3 regions of the Martelella sp. UBA3392 genome follow, and region 2 is predicted to be linked to each of the others. Evidence: predicted binding sites of a transcription regulator. Region 2 holds the regulator's gene; each other region holds the start of a gene.

Region 1 (2,267 bases), on a different contig from region 2:
CCTTCTGCATGGCGGCGGCAATGTCTTCGCCGATCTGCTTTTCGCCATTGGCGGAAATGGTGCCGACCTGGGCGACTTCTTCCGACGTGTTGATCTTCTTGGCCTTGGCCTGAAGATCCTTGACGACTTCGGCGACGGCGAGGTCGATACCGCGCTTCAGGTCCATCGGGTTCATGCCGGCGGCAACGGCCTTGTTGCCTTCGCGGATGATCGAGGAAGCGAGAACGGTTGCCGTCGTGGTGCCGTCACCGGCAATGTCGTTGGTCTTCGAAGCAACTTCGCGGACCATCTGGGCGCCCATGTTCTCGAACTTGTCTTCCAGTTCGATTTCCTTGGCGACCGAAACACCGTCCTTGGTGATGCGCGGAGCGCCGAAGGACTTTTCGATAACGACGTTACGACCCTTGGGGCCAAGCGTGACCTTGACGGCGTCGGCGAGCACGTCAACACCGTGCATCATCTTTTCGCGCGCAGTGCGGCCGAATTTGATTTCTTTAGCAGCCATTTGAAAACTCCTGGTTTATCAAAACCTTATGGGCAGGTGCCCGGCTGGTTGGAAAGGTGGATCGTGGGAAGGCGCTTGATTAAGCGACGATGCCCATGATGTCGGCTTCCTTCATGATCAGAAGGTCTTCGCCGTCGAGCTTGACTTCGGTGCCCGACCACTTGCCGAACAGGACGCGGTCGCCGACCTTGACGTCGAGCGCGACAACATTGCCGCTGTCGTCACGGGCGCCGTTGCCGACAGCGACGATTTCGCCTTCCTGCGGCTTTTCCTTGGCGGTGTCGGGGATGATGATGCCACCCTTGGTCTTTTCTTCAGACTCCACGCGGCGTACAACGACGCGGTCGTGCAGGGGGCGGAAAGAAATGCTTGCCATTGTCTATACCCTCGATCGAATGACATTCGCGACCGTTTTCGCGGTCGCATGGATCAGTGTTAGCACTCCTCACTAGAGAGTGCTAATAACGGTGATTTAAGAAGGGGAAGAAGCGGTGTCAAGAAACGGCTTCAAGTTTTTTTTGATCGCCGTCGGAACTTTTTCAGGCCGCCTATTGCCGGCTTCATACAGGTTTTATGCCGTGATCGTAACCCCGACCCTTGATATCAATGCGGAATCATTTCCACCCGGATTGCGAGGACATTGTGACGGTCGCTGCGACAGAGGATAAAAAGCCGGACTTCAGCGAGCTTGTCAGCGTATTCGCGCGTATCGGGCTCCTGTCCTTCGGCGGGCCGGCCGGCCAGATCGCGCTGATGCATCGGATCATCGTTGACGAGAAGCGCTGGCTTCCGCCCGACCGATACCTTCACGCCCTCAACTACTGCATGCTGCTGCCCGGTCCCGAGGCCCAGCAACTGGCGACCTATGTCGGCTGGATGCTCCACGGGGTGCGGGGCGGCATTGCCGCGGGTCTGTTGTTCGTGCTGCCGGGTTTCGTTCTGATTGTCGCGCTCGCGGCGCTCTATGCGACGCTCGGCGATGCCGCGTGGCTGGAAGCGATCTTCATGGGGCTGAAGGCGGCGGTGCTCGCCATCGTCGTGCAGGCGTTGTGGCGCATGGCGGGGCGCTCGCTCAAAGGGCCGGTGTCGGTGGGGCTCGCGCTCGCGGCCTTTCTGGCGCTGTTCGTCTTCGGCGTGGCCTTTCCGGTCGTGGTGCTGGCAGCCGGGCTCGTCGGTTATGTGTTCATGCGTCGACCGGTGGTGGCCGAGCCTGATATCCCGGTGAAGCGGGATTGGCGCAGGCGCGGTGTCTCCACCGCCGGAACCCTTCTGCTTTGGACGGCGATATGGCTGCTGCCTCTGTTCGCGCTGGCCCCGTTCGGCGATTTCCACACGCTGACCGATATTTTCGGCTTCTTCATAAAGATCGCGCTGTTTTCCTTCGGCGGGGCCTATGCGGTGCTGACCTATGTGGCGCAGGAGGCGGTGGCCACCTACCACTGGCTGACGCCGGCCGAGATGATGGACGGGCTGGCCCTTGCCGAGACGACGCCGGGGCCGCTGGTGCTGGTGCTGTGCTTCGTCGGCTTTCTGGCGGCCCATGCCGCGCCGGTCTTCGCCGCGCCGCTTGCCTCCGGCATCATCGGCGCGGTTCTGACCGCCTGGGCGATCTTCGTGCCAAGCTTCCTGTTCATCTTCGCCGGCGCGCCCTATGTCGAGGACCTGCGCCGCAATGCCGCGCTTTCCGGGGCGCTCGCCGGCATCGGCGCGGCGATTGTCGGCGTGATTGCCAATCTCTCGCTCTGGTTCGCGCTCAATGTCC
Region 2 (2,267 bases):
ATAGCCAATAATTACTCGACCGAGAGGGAGAGAAAACCTCGCAACGACCGCCGCCCCGGCGAAATCACTCGTCCTTCGGCGCTTCGTCTGTCGGCTGGGCCGCTTCCGGCTTCGGGCCGCCCTTGGAGACGCCGACCATGGCCGGGCGCAGGACGCGTTCGCCGATCATGTAGCCGGCCTGGACGACCTGAACTACCGTGTTTGCGGGGATTTCCGGGTTTGGAACCTCGAACATCGCCTGATGGATATTGGGGTCGAAGCGCGCGCCCTCGGCCTCGATCTTCTTGACGCCGTGGCGTTCGAGACCGGACAGCATCGAGCGTTCGGTCATCTCGACGCCCTCGATGAAGCCCTTGATCTCCTCTGTGCGCTTGTCTTCCGGGATCGCATCCAGCGCGCGGCGCAGATTGTCGGAAACGCTCAGCATATCGCGGGCGAACGCGGTCACGGCATAGGCCTTGGCGTCCTTGACGTCGCGGGCGGTGCGGCGGCGCAGGTTTTCCATTTCGGCGGCAAGGCGCAGAAGCTGGTCGCGCTGCTTTTCGTTCTCGGCTTTCAGGACCTCAAGCGGATCGGGCTCGGGCTGAGCCTCCTCGGCGATATCCTCGGCGGCCGCGGCATCCATCTCGGCTTCGAGATCGAGCACCGTTTCCTTGATTTGTTCGTCAGTTCCGTTTTTCTTGGTCTCGTCGGTCATGACGTCTCCGCAGATTTCATTTCAATGGTGAATTTCTTGAGCCCCGATATCGAGGTTCGGCCTTGAAAAATCAAGGGCTGATATGGGGTCGTCGCGATCAGCGCGTGCTGGAAAGCCGCGACAGCAGATGCGCGGTATAATCCACCATCGGCACCACCCGGGCATAATTAAGGCGCGTCGGCCCGATCACGCCGACCGCGCCGACGACCTGATTGTCGCTGTCGCGATAGGGCGCGACCACCAGCGACGAGCCCGACAGCGAAAACAGCTTGTTTTCCGAGCCGATGAAAATCCTGACACCCGAGCCGCTTTCGGCGAGATTGATCAGCTCGATCAGGCTGTCCTTCTTTTCGAGATCGTCGAACAGCATGCGCAACCGGTCGATATCGGCGGCATCGGCCACCCCTTCCAGCAGGTTGGCGCGCCCGCGCACGATCAGCCGCCCCGGATTGCCGTCCTCGGCGCTTCCCGACCACACGGCAAGCCCGCGCCCCACGAGATCCTGCGACAGCTGGTCGAGTTCCTGGCGCACCCGGTCCTTCAGCCGCGTCAGCACGGATTTCAGCTCCGGCAGGGTCTGGCCGTTGAGGTGCGCGTTCAGGAAATTCGCCGCCGCCGTCAGTTGCGACGAGGTGGTGCCGGCCGGCAGATCGATGATCCGGTTTTCGACCTGGTTGTGCTCGCCCACCAGCACGGCCAGCGCCTTGGTCGGCTCCAGACGGATGAATTCGACATGTTTCAGCACGGTGTCGCTCTTGGAGGTCATCACCAGCCCTGCGCCGCGCGACATGCCGGAAAGCATCTGGCTCGCCTCGTCCAGCAGCGTCTCCACCGGCTGGCCGCTGCCAACGCGGCCCATCTGGCGCTCGATTTCAGCGCGCTCGCCCTCGGCCAGGTCGCCGATCTGCATGTAGGCGTCGACGAAGAAGCGCAGGCCGCTTTCGGTCGGCAGCCGCCCGGCGCTGATGTGGGGCGCATAGATGAGGCCGAGTTCTTCCAGATCGCTCATGACGTTGCGCACCGAGGCCGGCGACAGCGACATCGGCAGAAGCCGCGACAGGTTCCGCGAGCCGAGCGGCTCGCCGCTCTCCAGATAGGTTTCGACAATGCGGCGGAAGACCTCGCGCGAACGGTCATCGAGCGAGATGGCGGGCATATCAACCTTTGCTTTGCGATTTGTGGTCATGCACTCTTTGCCGAAACGTGAGAAAGCTTCCCGCCTAATATAGTGCGAAGGCGTCGCCACGCAATTGACCCGTGTCGGCGACGCGTTTTTCTTTGCAAAAGCGGGCGCATGCCCGTAGAACGCGGCCAAAAGCAACCGGAAGGATCCCACCATGCGGCCATCAGGCAGACAACTCAACCAGATGCGCAAAGTCTCGTTCGAGCGCGGCTTCTCCAAGCACGCCGAAGGCTCCTGCCTGGTGAAGTTCGGCGACACCCATGTTCTGTGCACCGCCTCGCTGGAAGAGCGCGTGCCGCCGTGGCTGCGTAATGGCGGCAAGGGCTGGGTGACGGCCGAATACGGCATGCTGCCGCGCGCCACCGGCGAGCGCATGCGCCGCGAGGC
Region 3 (2,267 bases), on a different contig from region 2:
CGGCGGAGTTCGGCTTTAGGTCGAAAAGGCTCTCGCCGAAGAAGCCGCGCTCTGCGCCATCCTTTCCACATGAACAGGAGGAAGTGTTGATGCCGATGACACGTGAAGAAGTTGAAGCCGTTCTGGGTCCAGTCGATGACGTGCTTGTCGCCGATCTTATTTCGACCGGTGCATCGGCCGAAGAGCTCAGGGAGGCGTGGGCATGGTTCAACAGCGATGAAGCGCTGATTGGAGCCGGTCGCCCTCTTCCCGGCTCACGAATCGGCGAATTGATCGACATGCTTGACGAAAGGGAAGATGACGGCGCCTGAGTGGCGACCGTTGCGTCTACCAGGCCAAGTCGCCGCGGCACGGGTCGCCGCGGCGATCTTCTTGTTCATTGGATCGAAATGACCCCGTCTACAGCTACCCAGTCCGACGGTTCAATCAGATGGTTGTGGGCAACTCGCACCGAATGGAGCGGTCCTTGCAGCGTTTCTGACCAGAAATCCAGGAAAGCGCAGAGTTCCGGAAAGTGCGGCGCCAGATCATAATCTTGCCAGACATAGAGTTGCAAAAGGCCGGGATGGTCTGGCATCCGATAAAGGATCTCCGCCGTCGTCAGACCATAACCTTCCATCTGCATCAGGAATTCCCGGCTGACTTTCGAAATCACTTTCTTCCATCCTCTTTAGACATGCATGTCTACGCCATGCTTTTTGTCGTCTCTGGCGCCCTGCAGTCGAGCCACGCACGGTCGTGGCTGTGCGTCCAGCCGCTGCAGCGCCTCCATAATGACGTCAAATGGGATTGGCTCAGGTGAGCCGGGTCGCTGTCGGAGAGCCGGGTTTGACTCGATAGCACAGGCATCGGAAACCCACGCCGCCAGAATCGCTCGTTTCTCATCCCGATCCAGTATCCGGCTTTTTAACACCTCGTTGGGATGAGAAAAATACTGCGCCGGTGACAACAACCGATCAAGATCCGGGACTGTTGCGGACTGCAGCGATGACGGAATGCCCGTCAATTGCTTTCGCTTTTCCATCGATATTCTCCATCCAACACAACATTCTCACAAATATCAGTGACGGATTTGCGGAGCACATACCCCGCCGGAAAAGTGATTTTGGTATTTTCTTGAGGTGATTCAAGACAGAACGACACTCGTCGGAACAGAAATATCGTCAGAATTTCAGGGCCGTAGCACTTCGTGCCTCAGAGTGCTGATTTTTTTAACTCACCCTCTTGAAAAGATAAATTGGCGAACCCAGCTCATTTTCCGCGCATCGCCGAAAGGGATGCGCAAGCCCCGCTCCGGACCAACCGGTTCGGAGCGGAGGAACCTCTGTTTAATCTGTTTGTCCTGAAGGAGAACGATATGACGTTCCGTCCACTACATGACCGCATTCTGGTCCGCCGCATTGAGGCCGAAGAAAAGACCAGGGGCGGCATCATCATTCCCGACACCGCCAAGGAAAAGCCGCAGGAGGGCGAGGTCATCGCCGTCGGCCCCGGCGCCCGCAACGAGGCTGGCCAGCTCCAGGCACTCGACGTCAAGCCCGGTGATCGCATCCTGTTCGGCAAATGGTCCGGCACGGAGATCAAGATCAACGGCGAAGACCTGCTGATCATGAAAGAAAGCGATGTCATGGGCATCATTGAAGACCAGGCCGAGCAAAGACAGGCCGCCTGAGCCATCCACCCTACGTTCATCAGTCAGATAGCTGCCTATTGAGGAGTTAAAGAAATGGCTGCGAAAGAAGTCAAGTTTCACACCGATGCCCGTGAACGCATGCTGCGTGGGGTCGATGTGTTGGCCAATGCGGTGAAGGTCACGCTTGGTCCAAAGGGCCGCAATGTTGTGATCGACAAGTCCTTCGGTGCTCCGCGCATTACCAAGGACGGTGTTTCGGTCGCCAAGGAAATCGAGCTGGAAGATAAGTTCGAAAACATGGGCGCGCAGATGCTGCGTGAAGTGGCGTCAAAGACCAATGATCTGGCCGGCGATGGTACGACCACCGCGACCGTGCTTGCCCAGGCGATCGTCAAGGAAGGCGCCAAGGCTGTCGCTTCCGGCTTGAACCCGATGGACCTGAAACGCGGCATTGATCTCGCCGTCGACGCCGTCGTCAAGGAACTCAAGGATAACGCCCGCAAGATCACCAGCAATTCCGAGATCGCGCAGGTCGGCACCATCTCCGCCAATGGCGATTCCGAGATCGGCCGCTATCTCGCCGAAGCGATGGAGAAGGTAGGCAACGAAGGCGTCATCACCGTCGAGGAAGCCA

What was found. The regulator HrcA, encoded in region 2, represses chaperone genes, less so after heat shock. The targets are predictions, from matches to a motif close to GTTAGCACTCNCNNNNNGNGAGTGCTAAC.
Region 1: the regulator HrcA is predicted to act here: its motif matches at 940-968, upstream of groES (co-chaperone GroES).
Region 3: the regulator HrcA is predicted to act here: its motif matches at 1,179-1,207, upstream of groES (co-chaperone GroES).

Annotation. Positions count from the first base shown of each region.
Region 1 is NZ_DEPM01000166.1:833-3,099, reverse strand. Features, by position in the region: partial or broken gene groL (chaperonin GroEL) at 1-505, opposite strand, end outside; gene groES (co-chaperone GroES) at 585-881, opposite strand; gene chrA (chromate efflux transporter) at 1,112-2,267, shown strand, end outside.
Region 2 is NZ_DEPM01000037.1:2,127-4,393, forward strand. Features, by position in the region: gene grpE (nucleotide exchange factor GrpE) at 65-697, opposite strand; gene hrcA (heat-inducible transcriptional repressor HrcA) at 795-1,883, opposite strand; gene rph (ribonuclease PH) at 2,035-2,267, shown strand, end outside.
Region 3 is NZ_DEPM01000154.1:10,088-12,354, forward strand. Features, by position in the region: partial or broken gene B4E36_RS11615 (hypothetical protein) at 1-311, shown strand, start outside; gene B4E36_RS11620 (usg protein) at 377-625, opposite strand; gene B4E36_RS11625 (hypothetical protein) at 671-1,024, opposite strand; gene groES (co-chaperone GroES) at 1,358-1,672, shown strand; gene groL (chaperonin GroEL) at 1,727-2,267, shown strand, end outside.